DNA from 3 places in the Exiguobacterium sp. SH0S7 genome. Region 1 is predicted to be linked to each of the others. Evidence: riboswitches for the same ligand, from Rfam matches in the RefSeq annotation. Region 1 holds a riboswitch; each other region holds the start of a gene.
What was found. A riboswitch is a leader RNA that binds a small molecule or an ion and turns the genes downstream of it on or off. The one in region 1 is predicted to bind S-adenosylmethionine.
Positions count from the first base shown of each region.

Region 2: linked by a shared signal. The riboswitch ahead of EVJ22_RS02810 (methionine ABC transporter ATP-binding protein) and the one ahead of EVJ22_RS13015 (Na+/H+ antiporter NhaC family protein) in region 1 are both predicted to bind S-adenosylmethionine.
Region 3: linked by a shared signal. The riboswitch ahead of EVJ22_RS00315 (MetQ/NlpA family ABC transporter substrate-binding protein) and the one ahead of EVJ22_RS13015 (Na+/H+ antiporter NhaC family protein) in region 1 are both predicted to bind S-adenosylmethionine.

Region 1 covers NZ_SJVA01000012.1:5,328-15,149, reverse strand. The annotation lists gene EVJ22_RS13020 (GGDEF domain-containing protein) at 1-1,309, shown strand, start outside; SAM riboswitch class I at 1,408-1,503, shown strand; gene EVJ22_RS13015 (Na+/H+ antiporter NhaC family protein) at 1,575-2,858, shown strand; gene EVJ22_RS13010 (TVP38/TMEM64 family protein) at 2,895-3,527, opposite strand; gene trhO (oxygen-dependent tRNA uridine(34) hydroxylase TrhO) at 3,751-4,692, shown strand; gene EVJ22_RS13000 (divergent PAP2 family protein) at 4,810-5,235, shown strand; gene EVJ22_RS12995 (PucR family transcriptional regulator) at 5,339-6,562, shown strand; gene ald (alanine dehydrogenase) at 6,694-7,824, shown strand; gene murB (UDP-N-acetylmuramate dehydrogenase) at 7,889-8,809, opposite strand; gene EVJ22_RS12980 (diacylglycerol/polyprenol kinase family protein) at 8,964-9,614, opposite strand; gene EVJ22_RS12975 (DUF1836 domain-containing protein) at 9,763-9,822, shown strand, end outside.
Region 2 covers NZ_SJVA01000001.1:540,837-550,658, forward strand. The annotation lists gene sufD (Fe-S cluster assembly protein SufD) at 1-270, opposite strand, end outside; gene sufC (Fe-S cluster assembly ATPase SufC) at 283-1,044, opposite strand; gene EVJ22_RS02795 (MDR family MFS transporter) at 1,217-2,431, opposite strand; gene EVJ22_RS02800 (MetQ/NlpA family ABC transporter substrate-binding protein) at 2,536-3,366, opposite strand; gene EVJ22_RS02805 (methionine ABC transporter permease) at 3,396-4,058, opposite strand; gene EVJ22_RS02810 (methionine ABC transporter ATP-binding protein) at 4,048-5,076, opposite strand; SAM riboswitch class I at 5,155-5,260, opposite strand; gene EVJ22_RS02815 (thioredoxin family protein) at 5,713-5,970, opposite strand; gene EVJ22_RS02820 (PTS sugar transporter subunit IIC) at 6,161-7,216, shown strand; gene gcvH (glycine cleavage system protein GcvH) at 7,261-7,644, opposite strand; gene EVJ22_RS02830 (arsenate reductase family protein) at 7,693-8,046, opposite strand; gene EVJ22_RS02835 (hypothetical protein) at 8,093-8,821, opposite strand; gene tnpA (IS200/IS605 family transposase) at 9,075-9,473, shown strand; gene EVJ22_RS02845 (RNA-guided endonuclease InsQ/TnpB family protein) at 9,478-9,822, shown strand, end outside.
Region 3 covers NZ_SJVA01000001.1:51,716-61,537, forward strand. The annotation lists gene EVJ22_RS00280 (methyl-accepting chemotaxis protein) at 1-851, opposite strand, end outside; gene EVJ22_RS00285 (hypothetical protein) at 1,220-2,470, opposite strand; gene EVJ22_RS00290 (hypothetical protein) at 2,480-3,781, opposite strand; gene EVJ22_RS00295 (DUF302 domain-containing protein) at 3,886-4,269, opposite strand; gene EVJ22_RS00300 (Spx/MgsR family RNA polymerase-binding regulatory protein) at 4,444-4,839, shown strand; gene EVJ22_RS00305 (methionine ABC transporter permease) at 4,870-5,532, opposite strand; gene EVJ22_RS00310 (methionine ABC transporter ATP-binding protein) at 5,504-6,538, opposite strand; gene EVJ22_RS00315 (MetQ/NlpA family ABC transporter substrate-binding protein) at 6,548-7,369, opposite strand; SAM riboswitch class I at 7,447-7,550, opposite strand; gene EVJ22_RS00320 (iron-containing alcohol dehydrogenase family protein) at 7,592-8,608, opposite strand; gene EVJ22_RS00325 (aminotransferase class I/II-fold pyridoxal phosphate-dependent enzyme) at 8,605-9,780, opposite strand.

The DNA of each region.
Region 1 (9,822 bases):
CCCGGCAAGTGTTTACTTGGCACTCGGCGGTGAGACCGGTCTTGGCTTCTATTCGCAGGATTCGTTCGTCCCGCTCCTCGGTCTGATCAGCGCCATCATCTTGAACACGATTGTCCAAAAATATCAAGTCGGCTGGTGGTTCCGCGTCGATATTCCGGTCCGAGATTTTCTGAGTATCGCTTTTTACACGTATATCGTCAGTTTCGTCTTCATCTTTGCCGCGTCGTTCTTCCGTGAGACGAACTTGCTCGTCGTCAGTAGCATCGCGGCCGCCCTCACGTTCTTTATTAAGCGGTTGATGATTCAAAAAGGGCGCCAGGACGCGTTCAAGTCATTGATCGAACAGTACGATGAAGCGAAAGAGGCAGTCTCCCTGTCTCAAAGCGAGGCTCAGGCGATTGAAGTGTTCTTGAGTCAATGTGAGCGCCTCAACCAATATGATAAAGGGTTTGTCGAGTTCGTCCTGTTCGACCGAACGCTCTATTTCGATTTGTTGACGCGACAGCCAATCGACCGTCCGCTCGTCTTCGACTTGATGGATGCGCGCCATCCACACGCCAAGTCTGTCGATTATGAGATGCGTTTCGAATGGGACGCAGCGTTGTCAGATGCGTTTCATGACGACTACCACAGCTTCATCTCGGTCCAGTCAGAAGAGATTGACGGGATCCGCACACGCATCGTCATGATCGGTGAACACGTCTATGGCTATCCGCCCATCATTCAAAACGAGATGGTAAAATTGTTGAAATCATTCAACCGAACGATCAGCCGGTGCCACGAACGCGACCGCCTATACACGGAAAGCCGCACCGATAGCTTGACGCTGCTCGCCAACGCGCGCGCGTTCTACGAGTATGGGATTCAACAAATCTCGGACGGTTCGATGTACCCGATCTCGGTCGCGATGCTCGACATTGACTTCTTTAAAAAAATTAATGACACGCACGGTCACCAAGTCGGAGACAGCGTGCTCCAAGAGTTCGGGCGGCGAATTCGGCAAGTGCTCCGGACCGATGACTTTGCGGCCCGTTACGGGGGCGAGGAGTTCATATTGCTGCTCAATCATTGCGACGTCGACCAAGCCGTCGATATCGCCGAACGGATTCGGCAGAAGATTGAAGATAAGCCGTTCCGTGTCGATGGGGTCGATATTCCCGTGACCGCCTCGATCGGTGTCGATACGATTCAAGCGTTCGGCGACAAACGGCTTGACGATACGATCCGTAACGCTGACCGGGCCCTTTACGTCGGCGGTAAGTACGCCGGTCGTAACCGCGTCGCCCATTACAACTTTTTGACGACATGACTTCCCCCCGCGTCCACTGGCGCAGGGGAATTTCTGTTGACAACCCGATTTGAAACAGGTACGTTAGGAAACGTGTCTAACAACTACATCATGACGACTTTTTATCAAGAGAGACGGAGGGACTGGCCCTTAGATGTCTCGGCAGCGGGTAACCTGTGCCAAATCCAGCGAGCGTTCTGCTCGAAAGATGAAAAGGGTGTCTCTTACAGAGAGAGCCTTTTTCGGAAGGCTCTTTTTTTCTATTCTATTAAATGAGGTGAATCAATTGGAACAACCAACAGCTAACAAATGGGCACTCTTGCCTTTGCTCGTCTTCCTCGTCTTCTTCATCGGAGCAGGTATTTATTATGGCGACTTTTACAAGTTTCCGGTACTGATCGCGGCGTTGATCGCTTTAATTGTCGCTGCGATGATGACGAAAGGAAGCGTCACTCAGACCGTCGAGCGTATCGCACAAGGCGCCGGTAATCCAGGCATCTTGATCATGATATTCATCTTCCTGCTCGCCGGCGCGTTCTCGAGCGTCGCCGGTGCAATCGGTGCGATTGACGCGACGGTCAATGCGGCCTTGACGTTCCTGCCACCGTCACTCTTACTGAGCGGACTGTTCGTCATCGCTGCTTTCATCTCGATGGCGATGGGCACATCGACCGGTACGATTGCCGCGCTTGCCCCGATCGCGCTCGGCATCCATCAAGAGAGCGGGGTCAATATCGCAATCGCGGCCGCGGCCGTTGTCGGCGGGGCCATGTTCGGAGACAACTTGTCGTTCATCTCGGATACGACAATCGCTGCCGTAAGGACACAACGGACGAACATGCGCGACAAGTTCCGGACCAACTTTTGGATCGTGCTCCCGGCCGCAATCATCACGACTGTCCTGTTAGCCGTTCTCTCAAGCGGAGAATCGACGATTGAAGTGGCCGCGTTCGAATGGTACAAATTGATTCCGTATCTCGCCGTCATCGCCCTCGCCTTGACCGGACTGAACGTCATCCTCGTTTTGCTCGGCGGCATCGCGCTCGCTGGCATCATCGGGCTGATTGACGGAAGCTTGGCCGTCACGACTTACGTCACGGCGATGGCCGACGGCATGATGGGGATGGCCGAGATTTCGCTCTTGACGTTATTCATGGGCGGACTCGTCGGGCTCATCTCATATAACGGTGGACTCACCTATTTACGAGACGCACTCACGTCACGGATTGAACGCCGGGCTGGTGCGGAATGGAGCATCGCCGGGCTCGTCAGTGCGACGAACGTCGCGACGGCGAACAATACGATCTCGATTCTCGTAGCAGGCCCGCTTGCCGCGAATATCGCCGATACGTATGACATCGAACGGAAAAAGTCAGCGAGCGTACTCGACATCTTCTCGTGCGGGGTACAAGGACTTCTGCCTTACGGGGCGCAGCTCCTCATCGCCGCCGAGTTGACGAACACGGCGTCACCCGCCCTCGTCCCGTATATGTTCTATCCGTTCCTCCTGTTCATTTGCGGAGGTTTGGCGATCGTCTTCAACTTCCCACGTTTCAAAAAAACCAACTGAGCAAAAATCCTCGAAGGCGGCCGCCTTCGAGGATTTTTATGTTCTCGCTTCACGTTTACGTTTGAGCTCTTCGTTCCGTTTTTTGAAGGCGCGCCGTTTGAGAAGTTCTTCGAGACCCCGGCTAATCGCCCACAATACGAGCAAGAGCAAGCCGAGCATCGACAAGCGGAACGGGCTTTGGATGAACTCTTGCCACTGATCACCGATGACCGAGAAGATGATGACGACGAGCAGTTTCCCGAATCCGGCCGCCAATACGAACGTCCGGAGCGGCATTTGAATCAAGGCGAGTAAGTACGTGATCAAACTGACCGGGATGAACGGCAACGAATATAAGAATCCGAGCGAGATTGGACTCATATGGTTGATGCGATCGAGCCAATAGACACCCTGTTTATGTTTTTCGAGCCAACGCGTCATCGGTTTGCGGAACACGTAACGGACGGCGGCGAACACGAGGAGTGTCCCTGCCAAGCTGCCGATCCACGATAAGAGCACACCGAGCCAGAAGCCATACGTGGCCGCGTTCGCCGAGATGATCAAGACGAGCGGGAGAAACGGGAAAATCGCTTCCAGGAACGGGGCCCCGAGTCCAGCCCAAGGACCTCCCGGCAGTCCTTGGAGCCATTCAATGATGTTCAATATATATTGTTGGAGTGATGTGAGCATTTCAGTTTCCACCTTCGGCTTTCGTTACTACCTTTTACCCGAATTCGTTCAAGAGGACGCATCTCCCTGCTCTCCTCAAAAAAAAATAAAAAGTATTTGCGAAATTTCACTGTGATATCTATCATATAATAATGGACTTGTGGTTGCAGGCAAGTTCATTCGTCGAACGACACAACCCAACGTTCGTTTTCCTGCAAAAAACTGAACACAGGGGAGCAATAACATGGAAACAAAACCAATGCGGGTCTTGCTGTACTATAAGTACGTCAACATCGAAGACCCAGAAACACTAACACAACAACACCTCAAGTACTGTAAAGACCTCGGGATCAAAGGGCGTATCTTGATTTCTTCCGAAGGAATCAACGGAACGTGCTCGGGCACTTGGGAACAAACCGAACAGTACATGAACGATTTGAAAGCCGATCCATACTTCAGCGACATCGAGTTCAAAATCGATGAAGTCGAAGAGCATGCTTTCAAGAAAATTTTTGTCCGTCACAAACAAGAGCTCGTGACGTGGCGCTTTGATGGTGAGTTCGACGTGCCGAAACAACACGGTGCGTATCTCGAACCGGCAGAATGGAAAGAGATGATGAATCGCGACGATGTCGTCATCCTCGACGTTCGTAACAACTACGAGTACGATCTTGGCCATTTCAAAAATGCGATCAAAATCGACGTAGAGGCTTCTCGTTACATGCCAGATTGGCTTGAGGAGAACAAAGACCTCTACGAAGGGAAAACACTTCTCACGTACTGTACCGGAGGCGTCCGTTGCGAGAAATTTACCGCATATATGCGTGACCAAGGTCACGACAACATTTTCCACTTAAAAGGCGGCGTCGCCATGTACGGCAAAGACGAAGCAACACAAGGGGAAAACTGGGACGGCGAGCTTTACGTCTTTGACGAGCGCATCAACGTCCCAGTCAACACGGTCAATCCGTCAGTCGTTTCAACGTGCATGCACTGTGGAACGAAGACGGTCCGTTACGTTAATTGTGCCAACCCGGAGTGCAATGCCCAACACTTCTGTTGTGAAGAGTGTGAACCCAAACAGATGCGTTCATGCTCGAAAGAGTGTCAGGAGCATCCACGCAACCGCTATATCATCGAGAATATTGCGGAACAACTTCAAGAGACTGAAGGCGTCGTCGGGTAACAAAAATCGACCGAATAGCGTCGCGGGCATTTGCCCGCGACGCTATTTTTGACAGAAACTTTACGTCTAGCGCGGCATGGAATCGGGTATAGTGTAGATACTATTGTCAGACAGGAAGTGACTGAATTGCTCTTTAACGAACCGTTACTCGCCGCAATACTGGCCTGGTTTATCGCCCAGGCGGCCAAACTTGTGACCGAACTCATTCGAACACGTGACTTTGAACTTGAAATCATGTTCGCCTCAGGCGGAATGCCAAGCTCCCATACCTCGACCGTCGTCGCGCTCGCGACCGCGATCGGCCGGGCTGAAGGCCTCGACTCAAGCATGTTCGCCCTCGCGCTCACGTTCGCGACGATCGTCATGTACGACGCGACCGGCGTCCGTCAAGCCGTTGGTTTCCAAGCCCGTCTATTGAACGACTATTTTAAAGGGATCAAGCACGACACGCCAATCTTGAACGAACTCGTCGGCCATACACCGTACCAAGTCATCGTCGGCGCATTGCTCGGCCTCGTCGTCGGACTATTTTTCCCAATGTAAACGATACACATGTCCAGGCATGTCGGTCCCCTCTCAAAAACTGTCCATCTTTTTGTGAACTTTCACAACAGAGACGGTATAGTGATAAAGAGGAGGAATCGACATGCCTTTTTTACAGAAATCATATGAATCACTCGACACGCTCGCCGAAGCGATCGGGCAAGCGATCCGCGCACCGATCACGATCGAAAATCGCCACCATCAGCTACTCGCCTATAGCACGCATCCCGACTCGACCGACCCGGCTAGAATCGCGACCATCATCGGCCGTCGCGTCCCGGAAGCCGTCATCGAGGATTTATGGGAAAGCGGTATCCTGCAAGAGCTGATCGACCGAGACGAGCCTGTCGTCATCCCAGCCCGGATGGCCATCGGTCTAGGCGAGCGCGCCGCCGTCGTCATCAAGCAGCAAGAAGATGTGCTCGGCTACATTTGGAGTCTGGCCCGGACGACCCCTTTCTCCGAGCAGGAGCTCACCGTCTTGAAGGAAGGGGCAAGTATCGCCAAGAAACTGCTCATGACGATCGCCATGCACGAACGTCGCATCGATGCCGAACTCGAGCGTTTCTTTTTAGAAGTGCTCGCTTCGCCATACCTTGCTTCCGCACATCGGGAGCGCTTGAACGAACTTGCCCCGATCGCCGTTGCGAGTCGCCTGACAATCATCGACTGCTTGCAGCCGATCACTCCGCAATTTGCTGAGCGGTTATTTTATGCGCTTGCGACACAAGAAGCGATCGAGGTCGTCCTCCACGCTATCGACGGCCAACAACTGCTCGTCTGGCATTATATGAAGTCCGAGCTGTCTGAAGAAGAGGCCGCCCTCCTCCAGTGGACCGATCGCTTTGAGACCCAACTTCAAGACAAGTTCACTGACGCCGAACCTCGCCTCGGGATTAGCGGGCGTTTCTTCGAAAGCGATACGCTCTATGCCGCGACCGAGGAAGCAAGACGGGTCACATCGCTACGCCGGAAGTTCCCGTTCGAGCTCGCTAGTGCCCGGGCGTTCGAGCAAATTGGCATCTATCAACTCGTCCCCGATTTGTCCCGACGAATCGGCCTGCGCCTCGAGACGCACCCGACGATCGAACGGTTGCAGGCGTATGACCAAGTCCACCGCACCGAACTCGTGACGACGCTTGAATGGTATTTCTATTTTGAAGGGAACGTCAAACGAGTCGCCGCCCACCTCCATATCCATCCAAACACGGTCTTGTATCGGATTCGACGGATCGAAGAACTGACGAGCATCACCCAAGTCTCGCTCCCGGAACGGGCCGCTATTTATTTAGCGATCAAGGCCGGACAATATCGTCAAGACGACTGACCCCCACTTTGTGAAAAATCACAAAGTGGGGGTTGTCGCTTTTAGAATCCATGCTAAAGACAGCGATTTCACTTGGGTCTATACTAGAGGTGTGAACAAATTGTGTCAGCAGATAGAAAGGGGAACTACACATGAAAATCGGGGTATTGAAAGAGATTAAAAATAACGAAAACCGCGTCGCGTTGACGCCGATGGGTGCATCAGTCTTGACGGAACTCGGACACGAGGTGCTCGTCGAGACGGGAGCCGGCATCGGGAGCGGCTTCACGAATATGGAGTACATCGACGCTGGGGCAAGCATCGTCGATTCAGCACAGGACGTTTGGGGAGACGTTGAACTCGCCTTGAAAGTAAAAGAGCCACAGCCGTCAGAGTATCAATATTTCCGTTCAGACCTTACGCTCTTCACGTATTTACATTTAGCGGCCGAACCTGAACTCACGAAAGCGCTCGTCGATTCAGGCATGACCGCCATCGCCTACGAGACGGTCGAAGTCGACCGCACGCTTCCGCTGCTCACACCGATGAGCGAAGTCGCAGGACGGATGGCTGCTCAAATCGGGGCGCAAATTTTAGAAAAACCGCATGGCGGCAAAGGGATCCTCTTGTCAGGTCTTCCTGGAGTGCCTCGTGCGAACGTCACCGTCATCGGGGGCGGTGTCGTCGGGATGAACGCGGCCCGCATCGCGATTGGTCTCGGAGCCAACGTGACAATCATGGACATCAGCCCGGCTCGTCTCCGCCAAATCGACGACCAGTTCGGGAACACGATCAACACGCTCATCTCGAACCGCTATAATATCGCGAAGCAAGTCGCCGAAAGCGACCTCGTCATCGGTGCCGTCCTCATCCCGGGCGCGAAAGCACCTAAACTCGTCACGAAAGAGATGGTGCAACAAATGTCACCGGGGTCCGTCATCGTTGATGTCGCCATCGACCAAGGCGGGATCTGTGAGACGATCGATCATATTACGACGCATGACGCGCCGACGTACGAACGTTACGGTGTGCAGCATTATGCGGTCGCCAACATGCCAGGGGCAGTCCCGCGCACGTCGACGCTCGGTTTGACGAACGCGACGATGCCTTATATCGTCGAGTGCGCTCAAAAAGGAATCTTCCCGGCGCTTCGCGAAAATGCAGCGCTCCTCAAAGGATTGAACGTCATCGACGGTACGGTCACGTACGAAGCCGTCGCCCGCGACCTCGGCTATACATTCGTGCCGGCTTCTGAAGCGGTCACGAAGCAGCTCCACGCGTAATCGAACACATCCGAAATATGCGGACAGAAAGACGCTCGAACGATTGATTCGTTCGAGCGTTTTTTTATGCGTTTTCGACAGTGATATCCTCACCGATGATTTTCACTTCAGGTTCAAGTTCGATCTCAAACTTCTGTTTGACCGTCGCTTGGACGTGACGAATGAGCGAGATGTATTCAGTCGCTGTCGCCTGATTGATATTGACGATGAAGCCCGCGTGCTTGAGTGATACTTCCGCCCCGCCGATGCGCTTGCCTTGCAGTCCGCAATCTTGAATCAGTTTACCGGCGAAGTAACCGGGCGGGCGCTTGAACACACTGCCGCATGACGGATATTCAAGTGGCTGTTTCGATTCACGCTTATGCGTCAAATCGTCCATCACGTCTTTGATCGCTTCATAACCGAGCGGATCGAGTTCGAACGTCGCCTCTAAGACGATCAATCCTTCTTTTGAGACCCGGCTCGTTCGATAATCGAGGTCAAGCTCATCTTTCGAGAGCGTGAGTAGTCCGCCGTCTGGCGTCAAAACGACCGCACTCGCGATCACATCTTTCGTCTCGCCGCCGTAGGCACCCGCGTTCATATAGACGGCGCCTCCGACCGTTCCCGGAATACCGCATGCGAACTCCAGTCCAGACAGCTCTTCAGTGAGCGCCTTGCGCGACACGTCGATGATGGCCGCTCCTGCTTGGGCGATGATTCGGTTGCCGTCGCGGCGAATCGTGTTCAACTCGTTCAAGTTCAAGACGATGCCACGCAGGCCGCCGTCTCGAACGATCAAGTTGGAACCGAAACCGAGAATCATGAATGGTACGTTCTCGCGATGGGCGAGCTCAAGGACGGCTTGAACTTCTTCATACGTGTGTGGGGCCACGAAATAATCCGCTTTCCCGCCCAGTTTTGTATATGTGTGTGCTGACAGCGGCTCGTCTTGCTTGAAGCGCTCGGCCGGGATGATTGTGAGTAGTTGGTCTAAAAAGCTCATGCGTTGCCTCAATCCTTTACGGTCTATTTTATTAGTGCCGCAAGCGAAAAAGTTCGCCTCGGACACGTTGCTGAATGGTTTCAGTACGAAACACAGTATACAAATGTTTACCGAGAGTGACAAGCAACGTTTTCTTTACAATCTAGCGAATAGTTTATAACAATAATGATGTCGCGACGGCTACGACAATCGGGATTGTGAAATTATCCCAATCTCGATACGAAATCGCCTCTGTCAGCGTCGCTATGATGGAAATGATAAACCCATAAGTCACCACTTGCCACATCGGAATATCTTTCCACAAAAACAATAAAAAGAGTACCGCGTACGAACTTAAGAACATGGCCATGCTGCCTTGGAACGATCGCTTTTGCCCATACAGGTCATAGATCACCGTCCCGTATTTGCGTCCAATGAGGGCTGCTAAGCCATCTCCCCATGCCAATACGAGCGAGCCTGCTAAAAAGGCGAGCGGTTCCGTCTCGAAAAAGAAGAACAAGATGACGAGGAGTGCGATCGGGTAATAGACGGTCCCGAGCGACTTCCGCTCGGTCTGATGGACCGGAGACGGGCTCTTATATAGAAGCCACGCGTTTGCGAACGTAAAGAAAACGAGCGGTATGGCGGCGATGTACCATGTGTCCATCAACCAGACGGCGAGCAATGACCAATGCCCGACCGCAATATGTACGCTCTTTCGAATTGTCTCATCCGTCCAGCCGAGGCGCTTGCCAATCTGTTCGAGACCGACGAGAAACACCAGGACAATGACGATGGACAGAATAGAACTGACCCATTCATTCATCCTTGGACCACCTTTATGTGCGATTTTTATACGTATTCATTATACCTTAATCAGGCCAGAACCTAGCTTCCTTTTCAAACATTTGGTAGAATGAGGTCAAATGACTGTATAGCCCGCGAACGAAGTCGGCTATAGAAAGGATGCCTGTATGCGCGATGCAATTTCGATTCAAACGTTGGCTGATTGCCTTCACTATATGCGGGTTGGT
Region 2 (9,822 bases), on a different contig from region 1:
GACATGACCGTTGCGTTCAACGAGCACGTTTGTCCGGTGGTCTCCGAGCAATGCTTCGATTTCAGGCGTCAACCCGTCAAGCTTCGCGAGCTCGACGTCTCCGCTTGTGAAATCCCATTTATCAATCTTGATTTTTTCAACTTTAGGCAAGGCGAGAGTCGGCGCAAGTTCTGCTGCTTCTTTACGTCGGTTGACCATCCATGCTGGTCCACCGAGCGCCTCTGCACGTGCCGCTACTGCTTGTGCATCTAATTCAAATTGTACGGTCATCGTACAGCCCCCTTACGCTTCTGTGTCTACTGTCATCCCAAGATCTTGCTTCACCCAGTCGTAACCTTCTGCTTCGAGTCGTTGTGCGAGCTCTTTGCCGCCCGACATGACGATTTTACCGTCGATCATGATATGGACGAAATCTGGCTCGATGTAGTTGAGGAGACGCTGATAGTGCGTGATGATCAAGCAGCCGAACTCTTCAGTGCGCATTTCGTTGACACCTTTAGCGACGACTTTGAGCGCATCGATATCAAGACCTGAATCGATCTCATCAAGAATCGCGATGTTCGGTTTAATCATCATCATTTGAAGGATTTCGTTACGTTTTTTCTCTCCGCCCGAGAAGCCTTCGTTCAAATAGCGGTGTGCCATTTCTGAAGGGATTTCAAGAACGCCCATCTTCGAATCAAGTTCGCGGATGAATTTCATAAGTGAGATTTCTTCGCCTTCTTCGCGGCGCGAGTTGATCGCTGAGCGCAAGAAGTCGGCGTTTGTGACTCCGCTGATTTCAGCTGGATACTGCATCGCGAGGAACATGCCTGCTTGCGCACGTTCATTTACTTCCATCTCGAGGACGTCTTCTCCGTTCAAGTCGACGCTCCCTCCTGTCACTTCGTACAATGGATGACCCATGAGGGCAGATGCGAGTGTTGATTTACCAGTCCCGTTAGGACCCATGATGGCGTGAATTTCGCCACCTTTAATTTCAAGATTAAGACCTTTGACGATCTCTTTTCCTTCGATTGAGACGCGGAGGTCATCAATTTTCATGTGTGGTACGTTAGACATTCGGATACCCCTTCCGTTTTCTCGCCATTTTTGGCGTAGATTAGATATATTCTAATCTTAATCTAGGCAATTTTTTATTTCAAGCGACTCACCTTATATTTCATTCTCAATAAAACATAAATGTTGAGAATGAGAATATCGGGAAATCAAGACATTATCCAACATTTTCCTCGACTTGAACCGAATTCGCTTGTTTTTCCCGTAGCGCGCCGGTGAAGAAGAAGGCGCCACACGCGGTCAGAACGGCTAGGCTCCCAAATACAGGGAGCGACGCGTTGTCGAAGCCGTCGAGCAGCAGTCCGCCGATGACCGGCCCGATCGATTGACCGAGTGCCGTCAACCCCATCGCCCCGAAATACGTGCCGCGCAAATGTTCCGGTGCCAAATCGTCTGTCAACACGTCCGTCATCGTGAACATGAGCACTTCCCCGACCGTGAAGATGACCATCGCGACGAACAATACCCACACCTCGGCAGCGAAGCCGATTAACAACAGCCCAATCGAGAGCGTCGCGATCCCAAAGAACAGCGACTTGATCGGCGAGACGCGAATGCCGAACCTCATGATCGGATACTGCACGATGAGCACGGTGATCGCGTTGACCGTCAACAGATAAGCGAATAGGCGCGACCCGTCACTGAATCCGTCGTGAAACGCGATGAACTGCGGCAACGTCGAATTGAATTGACTGTAGCCGATGATGGCGAAGATCATGCCGATGATGACGAAGCGGAACGTCTTGTCTTCTTTTAACACGCGGAACGTCTCCGTCAGGCGCGGCCGCACTTTGACGCCGTCCCCTTCTTCAAACGGATATTTCCGGAACAACGTCGAGATGACGAGGCCGTAAAGGATATAGACGGCGGTCACGACGAAGAATGCACTCTTCGCTCCCGTAAGTGACAAGACGACCGCAAGCAGCGGTCCGATCGCCGCAGCGATGTTGATCATGAAGTAGCGCACATTATAGACGATGACGCGCTGGTCGGGTTGCGTCGTGTCGCTGATCAAGGCTCGTGACGCCGGTTCAAGGAATGAACGTGAAACGCCCATCAATACCGAAAATATGTAAAACCAAACGAGCTCCGTTGCGAGTGCGAAACCGGTGAACGTCAAGGCGTTCAAACCGATACCGATCAACATCAGCTGTTTGCGCCCGTAGCGGTCAGACAGCGTCCCCCCGAAAAAGCTCATAAATAGACCGGATAATGCCGACGTCGCGAACACCGTCCCGATCACGCTCGCCGAGAAACCGAGCGTCGCGAGATAAATCGCAAAAAACGGCATGACAAAAAACGTCGACAGCCGTGCAAAAAATGTACCGAACAAGACGCCTAGCGTCAGCGGATGAATGTGTCGTATGCTCACCCGGATCCCCCCTTTTTCTACATATAAATAGTTTACTTCTATTATTGAAGCAAAACCACTGCAAACAAAAAAGGCCCGGGATGTCCCGAGCCTAAAATCAATCATTATTTAACCGGTACGACCGCACCTTTGTACTCATCCAAGATCCACTGTTGTGTCTCTTCTGATGTCAATACTTCAAGGAGTGCCTTGACGCGCTCATCGTCTTCGTCGCCTTCACGCGTGACGATCAAGTTGACGTACGGTGAGTCTTCGCCTTCAAGAGCGATTGCGTCTTCGAGCGGGTTGAGGCCGGCATCGATCGCGTAGTTCGTGTTGATGAGGACGGCATCGCCTTCACCGTTGTTGAACGCTTGCGGGAGAAGTGCCGCTTCGACGTCCGTCTTGAACTCCAAGTTTTTCGGGTTGTCGACGATGTCAGCGACTGTCGCGTCTGTCGTCTTGCCGTCAGCGAGTGTGAGCAAGCCTTCTGTTTGAAGCATCGTCAAGATTCGTCCGTGGTCAGCGACCGACGAGCTCATGATGATTTCAGCGCCGTCCGGAAGCTCATCGAGTGATTTGTAGTCTTGTGAGTAGACACCGATCGGCTCGATGTGGACGCCGCCGGCTGAAGCGAATTTATAGTCTTTGTTCTCAGCCATTTGTGACTCGAGGTACGGCTCGTGTTGGAAGTAGTTCGCGTCGAGCTCACCAGCTGCGAGCGTCTTGTTCGGGAGCACGTAGTCTTGGAACTTCTTGATTTCAAGCGTGTAGCCTTTTTCTTCATATTCGTCTTGGACGTGCTCTAAAATCTCGGCGTGTGGTACGTTCGACGCGCCGATGATGAGCGTCTTGTCGTCGCCCGAGCCTGATTCTGAGTCCCCGCCGCCACATGCCGCGAGAATTGTGAGTGCTGATGCTGCTGTCAATCCGAGTACTGTTTTCCATGATTTCATTATAAAACCCTCCATATGATTGTATTTGATTAAGCTGATCGCTTATCGATTTTTGAGACGAGTCGATCGCCGATGAACTGAACGACGAAGACGATGACTAAGATCAATACGGTCGCGACGAACGTGACGTCGCTTTGTGAACGCTGGAACCCTTCGAGGAACGCCAAGTTCCCGAGACCACCACCCCCGACGACTCCGGCCATGGCCGTGTAACCGACGATGGCGACGATCGTCACCGTGATGCCTGACACGATGGCCGGGAGTGCTTCCGGGAACAACACTTTATAGACGATCTGCCATTTCGTCGCGCCCATCGACTCGGCCGCCTCGATGACACCGCGATCGACTTCGCGGAGTGCGAGCTCGACCATACGTGCATAAAACGGGGCCGCACCGATGATGAGCGCCGGGAGCGCCGCCGTCGAGCCGAGCATCGTTCCGACGAGAAGGAGCGTGAACGGAATGAGCAAGATGATCAAAATAATGAACGGGATCGAGCGGAACACGTTGACGACCGCGCTGATGATCGTGTAAATCGGACGATTCTTCATCATGAGCGGTTCGTTCGTGACATATAAGAGCATGCCGAGGGCGAGACCGATGACGAATGTCGCGGCTCCTGCGACGAGCGTCATATAGAGCGTCTCCCACGTCTGTTCGAGCATGACTTGCCAATCTACATTAGGAAACATCGCTTTCTACCTCCACTTCCACTGCCTGCAATCGGATTGAGGCGATGGCCCGCTCGACTTCAGCCGGCTCTCCGATCAATTGGATGAATAGCGTTCCGAGCGCGCCGACTTGGGACTGCGTCACGTTACCGCCGATGATGTTGAAGCCGATGTCGTGCTGTTTCAACACTTCCGATAAAATCGGCTGTTCGGCCGTCTCGTTCAAGAACTTAAGTTTGACGATTTGGCCACTCGGATAACGTGCTTTCAAATGCTCGAACGTGAGCGACATGTCGTCGACGGCACCGATCTGTTTGACGAACTCTTTCGTGATCGGCTGTTCCGGATGTTGGAACACGTCCGCGACTTGGCCGGTCTCGACGACTTTCCCTGCCTCCATGACGGCGACGCGATGACAGATCTTTTGGATGACGTGCATCTCATGGGTGATGAGGACGATCGTCAGTCCGAGTTTCTTATTGATGCTGACGAGCAGTTCGAGAATCGAATCGGTCGTCTTCGGGTCGAGTGCGCTCGTCGCTTCATCGCAGAGGAGCACGTCTGGATTTGTAGCGAGCGCGCGGGCAATCCCGACTCGCTGCTTTTGACCGCCCGATAGTTGCGACGGATAGCTGTCTTCACGTCCGGCGAGACCGACGAGATCGACGAGCTCTTGGACGCGGCGTTTACGTTCACTGGCCGGTACCCCGATCAGTTCGAGCGGGAAGCTGATGTTCTCAGCGACCGTGCGCGACCATAATAAGTTAAAGTGTTGGAATACCATCGAGACGTTTTTGCGCACCCCGCGCAGTTCTTTCGGAGTGAGCTTCGTCAGCTCGCTCCCTGCGACGACGATTTCACCGCTTGACGGTGACTCGAGTCGGTTGAGCAGACGGATGAGCGTCGACTTCCCCGCCCCTGAATATCCGATTATTCCAAAAATTTCGCCGCTCTCGATTGTGAGCGACACATCATCGACCGCCTGGACTCGACCGTTCTTCGTGTCGAACCATTTGGCCACATTACGTAATTGAATCAATACCTTTCCCTCCTGACAACAAAAAAAGTACACACGTTTGAGCAAACGTGCGTACTTTATCGGTACGGACAACGATTGCTCTCATCTTCCAAGGTTCTCACCTTGCTGGAATTAGCACCATTTCGGATTGCTCCGCGGTTGCTGGGCGTCATAGGGCCAGTCCCTCAGCCTCTCTTGATAAGAGTGTTGTTTATTCGATTAGCTTTATAATAGCGACACATTATTTTCATGTCAAACTATTTTGTGCGAAAAATCAAAAAAAGGTGCCATCCGAGGATGACACAGAACGTAGCACCTTGAGTCACGGAAGGACAACCCATAGATGAAACTCTTTTGCCCGATCAGAGTGTTCATCCTTATATGGGGGATTCAAGCCATCCATCACTCGGCCTTAGAACGTACCATGCGGTTACGCGGTAGGTGTCCCTGCGCTTGATTTTTTTGGGGGACAATCGAAGGGAAGGTCCACCTAAAAGTCGCGTAAAGTGATGCACCGGCTGTTCTAAAACGTCTTGATGGCTGGAGAATCTCGTCCTATATTGTGTTCAAGTAAGATGTTGTAATGAATATACCATTCGTGAACTTTTTGTGTCAACTGATTATTTAAAATTTTCTGATTATTCTAATCATCCTATCTCATTTAACGAAAGATAGGACGTGCTGTACGTTTTGGAACGCATATAATCGGTCTTCGACTTGGCCGTCTTTAAGCTTTAACAGCGCCGGGACGCTCATCACTTGATACGCTTCTAACTCTTGCGGGATAAAGTTGGCGTCCTGCTTGTCAATCGCGAGTGTCGGGTCGACCGCTTCGACGACGGCGAGCATCCGCTCGGCCACAGCGCATGTTCCACACATCGGGGCGTATATATATAACAATCCGTCTGTAATCATTGTTCTCACCTCTTTTATAAGTATATGAATGTGAGCCGATCTGTTCAAAAGTTGTGCTCACCCCACGAATTTTCTGAATCGTTCAACATTTCCTGTTGACGCTTCACGAAAAGAGGCATAGTATGGTCATTAACTTTAACGCTTTCGTACATAACAGCATATACGTAGAAAAGGACAGGTGAATCGACTTATGACGGAACAAACGAAACTGACAGGCAAACAATTTTTGATGAACGTATTGAACGGACTCAGTCTCGCTATTTTAATCGCCCTCATCCCGAGCGCGTTGCTCGGTGAATTAACGAAAGCCATCTTACCGTATTTTCCGTCTTTGCAGTTCATCTTAGACGCGACGACGATCGCGATGCGCCTGCTCCCGGTCATCATCGGTGTCACCGTCGCGATGCAATTCGGACGCTCGGCGCTCGAGGCCGGGACGATCGGTATCGCGACCCAGGTCGGGAGCGGCGCTATCCGTATCGAGGAAGACGCGTTCCTCATGGCGGGAATCGGCGACGTCATCACGGCCGGTGTGACCGCCGCCCTCGCGACATATATGGTAATGCAGCTGTCGCCACGCTTAAAGACGTACACCGTCCTCGTTTTACCGATGACGGTCATCGTCATCGCCGGCGGAATCGGCATGTTCTTACTCACGTACATCTCACAGATCACGACGTACATCGGCACAGTCATCATGACGATGACTGAACTCCAACCGATCGTGATGGGCATGTTGATCGCGATGGCGTTCTCGCTCATCATCGTCTCCCCGATCTCGACGGTCGGGATCGCGACGGCGATCAGTCTGTCCGGTGTTGCCGCCGGGGCCGCTAACCTCGGCGTCGTCGCAGCCGGTTTTGGTCTCGCTATCGCCGGGTGGCAGATGAACGCGACCGGGACGTCGCTCGCTCACTTCCTCGGCTCACCGAAAATTCAAATGGCGAACTTCGTCCGTCGTCCGATCATGATGCTCCCTGTGCTCGCGAACGCGGCCATTCTCGGGGCGCTCGCCGGTATCCTTCGTATCGAAGGAACACCGATCAGTGCCGGATTCGGTGTCTCTGGACTGATTGGACCTGTCAACGCCCTGCACTTGATGCCAGGCGGATTCGCGCTCTGGAACGTCATGCTCGTCATCGTCTTGTTCGGCCTCATTCCGGTGACGCTCGGGATTGTCTTCTATCGCCTGTTCAACCGGACATCACTCATCCAGCCTGAACATTACCGCCTCGACTTCGACTAAATCAAAAAATCCCGGCTTCTCATAAAGAGAAACCGGGATTTTTGTTAGCCTTGAATCATCGTTTCATATTCTTCTGCCGACATGAGTTTGTCGACGTCCGTTGAATCGTTCAACTCGACTTCGATCATCCATGCGCCTTCGAACGGTGCTTCGTTGACAAGTTCCGGCGAGTCCGCGAGTGATTCATTCACCGCCGTGATTTTCCCAGAGATCGGTGCGTACAGTTCAGACACCGTCTTGACCGATTCGACCGAACCGAACGGCTCGTCGAGCAAAATCGTGCCGCCGACTTCAGGAAGTTCCACAAACACGATGTCCCCTAGTTCGCTTTGTGCGAAATCCGTGATCCCGATGCGGGCAACGCTTCCGTTCACTTCAACCCATTCGTGTTCTTTTGAATAACGTAGATTTGCAGGTACTTTGCTCATCTTGACTTCCCCCTCAAATAAATTAGAATCACATGTGTATTATAGCACTTAGCCCCAAACGTCTGTAAATGACTTTTCTGAAAAACCGACCGTCGATTTTTGACCGTCAGTGACGATTGGGCGCTTTAAAAGCATACCATTGCTGACTAAAAGCTCGATTTGTTCGTCTTCTGACAAATTCGGGAGCTTATCTTTAATACCTTCGTTACGATACACTTGCCCGCTCGTATTGAAAAACTTTTTGAGCGGTAATCCTGACTGTTGCCAGATCGACGTGAGTTCATCTTTTGACGGTGTCGCCTCGACGATATGAACGTATGTATACGCGACGTCGTTCTCCTTCAACCATTTCTCTGCCTTCTTACACGTACTGCATGGCGGATAGCCATATAGTGTCACCATGTTTCATCACCTCTTGTTTTACTGTAGCATACTCCATTCCCGCAAATCACGCTTCGAGCAAGCGTGCGATTTCTCGCTTCAGCGTCGCGTTGACCGGGTGACGCGCTTCGATATAGCTCAGCATCGCCGCGGCCGCTTCGACCGACTTGCCGTAACCTGGAAGCCATTCGCTGAGCCCGGCGACGAGCTCCGGGTGCCGTATCTCGACCCGGCGCGTCGGATTGAACGGGTCGCCCGTCTCTCCATGTGCTTTCAACACGTTGTTGACGGCCGCGACTTGGATGAGTTCGAAGCCGGCGAGCTTCTCTCCGCGTCGTTCACGGAGCAGACCGACGTACAGGTTCGTCAGCGCCTCTTCGTAGCAGTGCGCGGCGTCGGGAGCCTGTGTGACGAGTTTCGGCGTCGCGAACGATTCGAGCGCTTCCTCCCGCTTCCAGACGATCCGTCCCGGAGTGTAGGCGATGTGTGGCATCTCAGGCAAATCGAAGACGGCGAACTCGGCGTAAATACCGTCCGCATACATGACTTTATGGCCGTCTTTCGTGTTTTGGAACTGGTAAGCGATCGGTTCAACCTCGAGCCAGTCCAAGTTGTCGATGAAGCGGGTTTTTCGTCCGTCCTCGACGATCAAAAAGAAATCGAGGTCGGAGTAGTCGTCGAGCCGCTCGGTCTCGAGGCCAATCGAACCGAGGGCGAGCAGCATCAGCGCCCCTTCTTGTTTCGCGACCAAACGCCCGATTCGTTCCATTCGTTCCAACAGTTGATCTCGTCTCATAAACATTCCTCCTTTTCCTCATTGTACGTTCTGATCAAACGAAAAAGAAAGGGCTGACCGCGTCCGGCCACCCCTCCCTGTTCGAGAAATTTTTATTACAGAATTTGCGAACGAGAAAGCCCACTCCTTTAGTGGTGGGATGAACGTGAGCTTGATTTCGGAGTCCCGTTAGTCGGAATTTCAGAAATCAACAAGCAGAATCTTATCCCGATAAAATGTATCACTCTAATAAATCTAATGATACAATGGACGTATGAACAACTACAGAAGAACCAAAACCACCGTATCGATGATCCATTATCATTTCGTGTTCTGCCCGAGGTATCGCCGAAAACTATTTGATGACGATACGTTCGAGCAACGATTCAAAGAGATCGTCCGTGATGTCTGCGAAGAGCTCGACATTCGACTCATCGCCATCGCGTGTGATCGGGACCACACACATCTATTCTTGTCGGCGTTGCCATCCCTCAGCCCGTCTGACATCATGGCGCGCATCAAAGGCGTCTCGTCGAAGCGACTACGAGAGGAATTTCCCCATCTCACACATCTCACAAGCCTTTGGACGAGATCCTTCTTCGTCTCGACGGCCGGAAATGTTTCCAGCGAGACCATCAAGCGTTATGTCGAGGAACAAAAGACAAGGAGGTGACACCGTGTCGCAGACATTGACGGTGAACATCAAACTTCATCCGACAAAAGAGCAACAATCGATCTTAGAGCGGATGATGCGCACCTACATCGGTACGACGAACCAGCTCGTCTCGGACATGGTGCAGGCTCGAGAAAACTTAAAGCTGACGAGCAAAAACGTGAGTTCCGATCTGCCGAGCGCCGTCAAGAATCAGGCCATCCAGGATGCGAAGAGCATGTTCAAAAAGGCGAAGAAGAAGGGCTTCCAGGTCGTCCCTGTCCTCAAGAAGCCGTACTGCACCTGGAACAACCAAAACTACTCGTTCGACTTCGAGTCGATCTCCTTCCCGGTCATGATCGACGGAAAG
Region 3 (9,822 bases), on a different contig from region 1:
TCGATCTTCCCGAAGCGTTCGAGCGTCGCTTCCATGATGTTGACACTCGCATGAATGTCTTCGTTCGATCGTGAGACGCCGTCGACGATCGAGGCGAGCTCTTTGTTCATCCCCTCGGTGTTGGCCCTGACCTCGATGACGGCGCGCTCGACGAGACGAGACAAATTACGGACCTCGGTCGCGACGACGTTGAAGCCGAGGCCGTGTTCACCTGCCCGCGCCGCCTCGATGGCGGCGTTCAGTGACAACAGGTTCGTCTGGGCCGCGATCTCTTTGATCGTGCTGGCGATTTTCGTGATCTCTGCCGCTTGGTCTTGAAGGTTGCCGAGCGTCTTCAAGTTTACCGATGCGTCCGACTCGAGCCGCTCGATCGTCTGCTTCAAATGTAGGCTCTCCTCCATGCCACGGCGGGCCCGGTCATCAAGATTCTCGGCCATATCACGGAACGTGCGGGCGTATCGTTCGATCGTCTGTTGCCGCTCGGTGATGTCCGAGGCGATCTTGACGACACCGATGACGTCATCCCCCTCATAGATTGGCATATACGTCGCCTCGAGCCAAATCGAGTCGCCCCGGGCGTCGACGCGCTCGATCTTGTCGGCCGAGCTGAACCCGTCGAACAACTTGTTCCAAAACGCTTGATAGTCCGTACTGTTGACGAAGCTCGGCGTACAGAACAGATGGTGCTGCATCCCGACCATCTCATCGCGTTTGTATTTCATCGCCTTGGCGAAGGCGTCGTTCACATCGACGACACGGCGCTGGCGGTCAAATCGAATCATCGCCATGTTCGCTTCGATGGCGCGAAGCACGTCTGGTGACGATAGGCTGACATCTCTTGTTTCAATCATTCCGATAATTCCCACCTTTATAATTTGAGTTATTTTAGGACATTTTTCCTTTGTTAGTACAATCGAATTCAAGTGTAACTTGTGACAAAAGTCCTGACTAGCGCCGTTTTTAATAGTAAGTCAATATCTTGAGTTTGAAGTATTTACCAACTTCATCACAGGTTATCAGACAATGAATCGCAAAAAAAGAACTCCTCGTTTACAGGAGTCCCATTCGGACCTTTTCGTGAAACTGACGGTGCTGATCTTGTAAAAAGATTTGCTTCTACATAGTTGTCGATTCTTCGGTCAGTTGCGCGCGTCTGGCGGATTCATCGACACCGCCAATCGTCGCTGCAGCCGAAGTCTCATCAAACCAAACGCTCTGCTTACTCCACTGCACTGGGAAAAAGTTCATGGAATATTTTCGCACCTTCACTCGACAACTTGAACTGTTCGTCCGTGTTCATATCTTTCACAAAGACATCAACTTTCTGCGAACGTTTGTGGTAACTCAACTCGAACTGTTGACCACGATTTCCTTTCAGCAGCGTCAAATACATGTACTCTCCTGCTTCCCCATTCTTGGTCGAAGGTGTCCCCGTCTCGAGCGCCTCGGTCAATCGTTCATAGCCTTGCCCCTCGATGCTGACCGCGTCCGGATAGTAAAACGGGACACTGGGATGGTACGGGTATTTATGGACATAACCGATCGAGACGGCATCGGTATCGGTCGGCTCCGTGATGAATGGATTCGGTTTGAATCGGATCGAGATCGTCTTCGTCATCTTTTGACCGTTTGACTCGTAGGTTAATTCGTATAACGGAAACGGTTCGAGCGGTTCGAGCGTACCGCCTTCAAGAAGCGTCCGGACATTTAAGTTGTCGACTCCGTCCAGTAATTCGCCATCGTTCAACGAATACTGTCCATAGTGAATCCCGTCATCCGACATTAACATGTATGGCGTCTTCGTCTTCGTGCCATATCCTAGCGCCACATGAGTGTCCTCCCTGACCACGTAAGGAGCAAAATTTAAATACGGTGTGAAGACCCCGTCGTCCCCGATTCCAAACTCGATGGACCCGTTGAAACCGGGCAAGATCGTATAAAGACTATCCAAGAATGGACGAATGGTCAGGTCTTGCCCGTAAGGATGGATCGCTTCTTCCCGTGATAACCTTTCCCGAATTTCTTCTGTCCCGCTTACTACGCTAGGTAGCAACGAGATCTCGCGTGCGGTCTCGTCTTTCAAAAACTCCGGTCTTGCATCCAGCTTGACCGCCCGATATCCCTCAACGTGGTCCGACTTACACAGCGCGTAAACGGCATCACCTTCGACGAACGATGTCTCATTGAAGGCGTATGTTTCAGTATCGGGCTCAGTGAAAGGCATTCGGCTTGCAAACGTCACGCCAAGTAAGGATAGATGGTCCTCCTCGATATCGTTGAGTAACTCGCCTTGTTCACAATAGGTCAACATGTCCTTGGCCTTGATTGCCTGCACTTCAAGGTCATGTGTGATGTGCTCTGCCGTCCAATGGGCCTCGACAACATCATATCGGACTACTTCTTGGTCCCGGGCGCATCCTGCAGCCAAAACGAATAGCGATAGACAGATTCCTAATCCGAACTTTTTCATCAGTTCACCTCAATTCTTCGGTTTCTTCTTCAAGTCGGGGAAGTAGGACAAGAACGTCTCCGCCCCTTCGCTCGTCAGTTTATACGTTTCCTCAGTAGATTGGTCCGTCACGTAGATATCCAGTTTCTTCGATCGCTGTTTATAAGTCACCTTGAATTCCTGACCTTTGAGCCCGTCGACGATCGTTAGAAGCGGATAGTCGCCCTGATCGCCTACACGTTTCGTCGGCTCGGCGGAATCGATTGCTTGAATCAGATCATCCATCTCGTTGCCGGCCGCACGCAACACAGCGGGATAGGATACTGTCGATTCGTTGTCAAACGGTTCCTGATGGAGATACACGAGCGGCCCGGTCACAATCGGCATATACTCCTCGTTAGGATGTGTCTCGAGCGTCTTTCGTTCATCAGTGGACAACAGCTTTGCGGCACGATATGTGATGCTTGCTGTCTCGGTCACCGCTTCTCCGTCGCGGGTGTAACTGAACTCATATAACGGATAGGTCTTATTCGGCACGAGTTCCGTGTCAAGCGGGAGTCTCTTGACGACGAGGTCGTCATACGTCGGTTCTTCTTTCGTTGGATCATTGATTGTATGTAACGGACTGACCGAAACGTAAAGGTCAGCAAGTAGTAATAACACGTATGGTTTGGCGTCACGCGAATCATAGCCAATGGCTAATTTGACATCTTCCACATCCGCCATCATCGGTTCGAACGCGAACAAAGGGAATTGGCTCGGCCGATCCCCGACGGTCAATTCGATCTCTCCGTGGATCGCAGGAGAAAACGCCATGACCGTATCGGGAAACGGCTCGATTTCATTCCCGGCCTCTGTCAATTCATCAGCATTTTGCACGGCGAGGCGAGCGGCTTCGTCTGCTGGACGGACAGACGGATAGTGCCGAATCGAATGACCCGCAGTCAAATCGACGAACTCCGGGAATGCATCGACCATTTCCACTGAATAATGTGGTGAGGCCATATCCCGACACATCGCATAATTTTCGTCCCCTTGTATGTATGTCACGGCTTTAAATCCATATTCCCAACCCGTGTCCGTCATCGGATGGCGGCTCGCCACGACCGTATCGAACACAGTCAGGTCGCCCTTCAACTCGGTCGTCAAGTCCCCAGTGCAGGCCGCGAGCGTCTCACCGGCCGATTCGAGCACCACTGGTTGTTCTAGTGAATATTTGCTGACGGTCCAATGGGCGTCGACATACGACAAGTTCACGACGTCTTGTTTCTCTTCACCACACCCGGCCAACAAGCTCGTGGATATTACAAGTAAACCGACTAACTTTTTCAAATTATCCGCCCCTTGAATTTTATTATCTCCAATTTTACCATTATATTACTTTGGAGAGGGTATGAAAAACCCGCCCATGAAATTGGACGGGTGCGATGAATCGATTAGATGCTGTTATCGATGGCGCGTGTCAGTCTCGTCTCGACATCCAGTGCGATGGACTGGAGCGACTCGTCCTCGATCAATTCGATCAGTTTCGTCGGTTTCGGCATGCCGACGTGGGTCGCCCCGTCTTTCGTGAAGACGGCGAGCTTGCACGGCAGGAAGTAGCCGCCCTCACGGTGCGCCGTGATGACTTTCTTGGCCTCTTTCGGGTTGCACACTTCGAGGATACGATAGTCCCCGTCGATGGCTTCACCTTTCTCTTTGAGCGTATCACTCAAGTCGAAATCCCACAGCACGCCGAACGCTTCGTCCTTGAGCGTCGCTTTCAACTTCTCGACCACTGCTTCGACCGACTGATCCGTCTTCACCGTATAATCAAACATGTAAGCCCCTCCTTGTTTGTTGTCTCTCTCGTCATGTACCCGAACTCGCTTGAAACGAATCGTTCCGACGATTTCGAAAAAAGTATATGTGATTTGAAACATATTCTACGCCGAACCCGTATAATCGAGAGACAATAAAGTAATCCAACCTTAGGAAAAGGAGAAGTGGTTGTCGTGACGGTCACCGTATTCACGCATACAAGCTGCAGTTCTTCCCGCAAGACGCTCGATTGGTTACGCGAACAGAATATCCCGTTCATCGAGAAGAAATTGACCGACCAAGGAATGTCGTTCACCGAGTTCAAGGAGATGCTCCGGCTCACCGAAAACGGGACGACCGATCTCTTGTCTGTCCAAAAAAGTGTCTACAAACAAGCGGCCGACCAGCTCGACGAGATGTCGCTCCGCGAACTGTACAGTTTTGTCGCGACGCATCCGCAGATCTTGAAGAGTCCGATCGTCGTCGATGACAACCGGATCCAGATCGGGTTCAGCGAGAAAGAGATCCGGACGTTCATCCCCCGGCATAACCGGATCGCCGACTTGAAACGACTATTAGACAAACAGTAAGAGCGCCGCAAATTTTGCGACGCTCTTTTGTCAGGCTTTCTTTAGCCGGGCCGCCAAGCGGTTGCCGAACGATTGGATCGACTGCACGAGCAGGATCAAGACGAAGATCGTCACGTACATGACTTCCGGCTCGAACCGGAGATGCCCGTACTGATAGGCGATATCTCCGAGTCCGCCCGCACCGACGAGACCCGCCATCGCCGTCGCACCGATCAGACCGATCGTCGCGATCGTCAGACCGAGCACGATCGACGACCGCGCCTCACGGATCAATACGTACCAGATGATCTTACGCGTCGAGATGCCCATCGCCTCGTACGCCTCGACGACGCCGCGATCGACTTCGAGCAGTGCCGACTCCATCAAACGGGCGATGTATGGCGCCGTGAAGACGATGAGCGGCAACAGCACGCCTTGGACGCCGATCGTCGTCCCCATGATGAAACGGGTGAACGGCAAGATGAAGAATAGCAGAATGATGAACGGGATCGAGCGGACGACGTTGATCACGCTCGACAATGCCCCGTAAAAGTAACGGTTCGCGAGCCGTCCATTCGGCCGCGTCAAGACGAGGAGCGTCCCGAGCGGCAAGCCGATCAGTGTCGAGATGACGAGCGCGATGCCGGTCATCGTCAGCGTCTGGATCGTGCCCGTCCAAATCAAGTCACCCCATTTTTCCCAAAACTGCAGCATGGTTCGTCACCTCCTTTACTTTGACGCCGCTCGCTTCAAGGTAGCGGACGGCTTGGTCGGTCTGTGCCCGGTCCCCGTCGAGATGGACGAGCAAGTTGCCGACGAGACCGCCTTTCAGCTTTTTGATCCCGCCCCCGATGATGTTCGGCAGCAGGCCGAACCGTTTCGTCAGCTCGGCGAGGACGGCCTGTTCGGTCTGGTGACCGATGAACGACAAGTTGACGAGCGTCCCGTGCGAGCTCAACACGTCGACGACTTCTTTCGGGACGTCGAGGTTCGCTTTCAAGAAGCGGCGCGTCGTCGGATGCTGCGGGTCCGAGAAGACGTCGAGGACGTCGCCTTCTTCGACGATCTTGCCGGCGTCGATGACGGCGACCCGGTCACAGATGCGCTCGATGACTTCCATCTCATGGGTGATCAAGAAAATCGTCAGACCGAGCTCGCGGTTGATCTCGAGCAACAGATCGAGGATCGACTCGGTCGTCTCCGGGTCGAGCGCGCTCGTCGCCTCGTCACTGAGCAGGATGTCCGGCTCGTGCGCCAAGGCCCGGGCGATGGCGACGCGCTGTTTCTGGCCGCCGGAGAGTTGCTCCGGGTAATGTTTACGGTGATCGGTCAGTCCGACGATATTGAGATACTTGTCGACCCGCTCGCTGATCGAGCGTTTATCGAGTCCTTCTAGGCGGAGCGGGATGGCGACGTTGTCTTCGACGGTCGCCGTCTTCAGCAGGTTATAGTGCTGGAAGATCATCCCGATGCGGTGACGGAGCTTTGATAACCCTTTTTTGTCGAGCGTCGTGATGTCTTGTCCCTCGATCTCGACTTGACCTGACGTCGGCCGTTCGAGCAGATTGATCATGCGGATTAGCGTGCTCTTGCCGGCGCCGCTCCGTCCGATGATGCCGAAGATCTCACCTTTTTCAATCGTCAGCGAGACGTCGTCGAGTGCCGTGACGGTCCCTTTGTTCACCGTGAACGTTTTTGAGATCTGTTTGAGTGCGATCATAGTGCCTCCTTAAAACGCCGGGACGATCGAGCCGTCGAACGTCTCTTCGATGAACGTCCGGACCTCGTCCGAGTGGTAGTAAGATTTGAGTGTCTCGACGACTTCATCGTCTTTGTTGTCGGTACGGACGACGACGTAGTTCGGGTACGGGTTGTCGACCGTGTCTTCATGGAACAACGCGTCCTCATTGATCGATAGGCCGGCACCCATCGCGAAGTTCGTGTTGATGGCCGCGAGCGCGACTTCCGGGAGCTGGGTCGGGAGCTGTGACGCCTCGAGCTCGATGAATTCGAGGTTGAGCGGGTTCTCGGCGATGTCACGTTTCGTCGCCTTGTCCGTCAATCCTTCTTTCAAGGTGATGAGTCCGGCCGTCTCATACAGGCGCAGCGCCCGAAGTTCGTTCGCCGGGTCGTTCGGGACGGCGACTTTATCGCCCTCCTTCAACTCCTTGATGTCCGTCAGCTTGTCCGAATAGAGCCCCATCGGGAAAGCGACCGTCTTGAACACGTCGTCGATCTTATAGCCTTTGTCCGCCTTCTGCAGCTCGAGGAACGACAGCGTCTGGTAACTGTTCACGTCGAGACTGCCTTCGTCGAGTGCGGTGTTCGGCGTGTTGTAGTCGTTGAACACCTTGATGTCGAGCTCGAGGCCATCCTCGGCCGCGAGTTCTTTTACTTTCTCGGCGATCTGCTGGTGCGGCCCACCCGTCACGCCGATCGTGAGGGCTTCTGTGCTGAGCGATTCGCTCGCGTCCGATTGGCCGCACGCCGACAAGGCGATGGCCGCGAGTAGAGATGTTCCTGCGAGTACTGTTTTCTGTTTGATGTTCATGAATGATTCCTCCTCCAAAATAAAAGCCCGCTACTCATAAAGAGTGGCGGGCACGACAAGTCAAAGACAGTCGGACACGCTCATCTCCCAGACGTTTCGTCTGTTGGAATTAGCACCATGATCATTACGATCTGGTTGCCGGGTTTCATAGGGCCAGTCCCTCCACCACTCTTGATAAGCTATCGGTCTTATTTAATTGTTATCATCTTACTTTTAATTCTTTTATTTGTAAACAGAAAATACTAAATTTTCAAAAATTATTTTCAAATAGTCAATATCGAGCGTTACGGGTGAACGTTGCAACTCGGTCTCGACCCGGACCGCGTCGACCAGTTGCGGTATGTCGGCCGGCACGAGTCCGAGCGTCTCAAGTGACGTCGGCGCGCCGATCCTGGCGAGCCACGCCTCTAAATATGGGGCGTCAGACGAGCCACGCAACCGTTCTTGGACAAGGAGGCCGAATCCGACCTTGTCGCCATGTAAGAACGGGTGGGTCGACTCGAAGCGGCTGAGCGCGTTGTGAACGGCGTGGGCGACGGCAACGCGTGTCCCGGCGTCCCCGAAACCACCGACGGCGCCGCCGACGGCGAGGATGTGATCGACCGCGAACCGGGTCTCTGGCCCATACGCGGTGAAACTGGACTCACTCAAGTCGAGTTCGACGAGCCGGCCGCATTGCTCGGCCAAGGCGAGACCGGTGTTGACGCCGGCGTCAGGCGAACTGTCGCCGCTCAAATAGCGGGCCTCGTAAAACTTGGCGACCGTGTCGATGACGCCGGCCCGGAAGTAGTCGTACGGCGAGTCGGTCACGACCCTTGCGTCGACGATGACCCGCTCGATGACGACGCGGAACACGTCGTAGCGGACGTATGCCCCTTGCTCGTCATAGATGACGCTGAGCGGCGTGAAGGCGGCACAGTTCGAGGCGAGCGTCGGGATGACGATCAGCGGGACACCTTGCCGGTAAGCGACGAGTTTCGCCGTGTCGACGAGCTTACCCCCACCGATGGCAATGAGGACGTCCACATTTTTCAAACGGAGCCGTTCGACCTCAGCGTCCGTGCATTCGCCGCCGAACAGCGATGTCGGATAGGCAGTGATCGCTGGCAGGACGCGCTTGACGACGTCAAAACCGTTCTGTCCGCGCAGCACGTGAGCACGACGGCCATCGATCAATTCATCGAGCCGCTCGAGCGCGTCATCCGCATGGTCGTACTCGAGCACGGCTTGGCGGATCATGCCCGGACCTCTTCATACGTCGCAAACAGTTTCTCGATCCGCTCGACGGCCTCGTCGATCTTCGGCTCGGCGGAGACGAGCCCGAACCGGACGTACCGCTCGCCTTCTGAGCCGAAGAAATAGCCCGGCGTCACGGCGACCCCTGCCTCGTGGAGCAGCTTATGGGAGAACGATTTGGCGTCCCCGTCCGGCACTTTCGCCCAGACGAAGAACGAGCCACTCGGGGCCGTGATGTCCCATCCGGCCTGACGTAACCCGTCGACGAGCCGGTCGCGGCGGGCCTCATACAACCGTGACAAGTCGTCCCGGAGCGAACGCGGTGACTCGAGCGCGGCGATGGCCGCCTCTTGGATGGCCGAGAACACGCTCACATGGACGTGGTCCTGGTACGTGTTGATCGCCTCGATGATGTCGCGGTTGCCGACGGCGAAAGCGACCCGCCAGCCGGACATGTTGAACGCCTTCGACATCGTATACACCTCGATGCCGATGTCTTTCGCACCCGGCGCCTGCAGGAAGCTCGGCGGGACGTGACCGTCGAAACCGATGCTGCCGTAGGCGAAGTCGTGGACGACCATGAGGTCATGCTTATTCGCGAACCGGACCGTGTCGTCAAAGAACGCGGGCGACGCGACGGCGCCGGTCGGATTGCTCGGGTAGTTCAAATACATGAGTCGCGCCCCCTGCGGATCGAGCGTCTCGTAATCAGGAAGATAGCCGTTCTCTTCCCGGAGGACGAGGTCGTGGACGACCGCTCCGGCGAGACGTGCCCCCGAGATGTAGTCCGGATAGCCCGGGTTCGGTAGCAACATGCCGTCACCTGGTTCGAGCACACATTGCGGGAGCGTGATGAGTCCCGACTTGCTGCCGATCAAGATGGCCACTTCGGTCTCGGCATCGAGCGCGACGCCGTATTCGGTCTGGTAGAATGTCGCGACCGCTTGCTTCAGGCGCGTCTGTCCCCGGAACGGTCCGTATTGGTGCGTCGCCGGGTCGAGCAGGGCCGTCTGCAGCGCCTCGCAGATCGAGGCCGGTGTCGGCAAGTCGGGCGTCCCTTGGCCGAGCCGGATGACGTCGCGGCCTGAACGCTCGAGTGCGGCGACTTCGGCGGCGAGTCCGACGAAATGCTGGGGTGGTAACGTTTTAAGTAGCTTCGAGCGTCTGTCTGTCATGAATAGTCCTCCTATGCAAAAACACCCCTTTCCGCGGAAAGG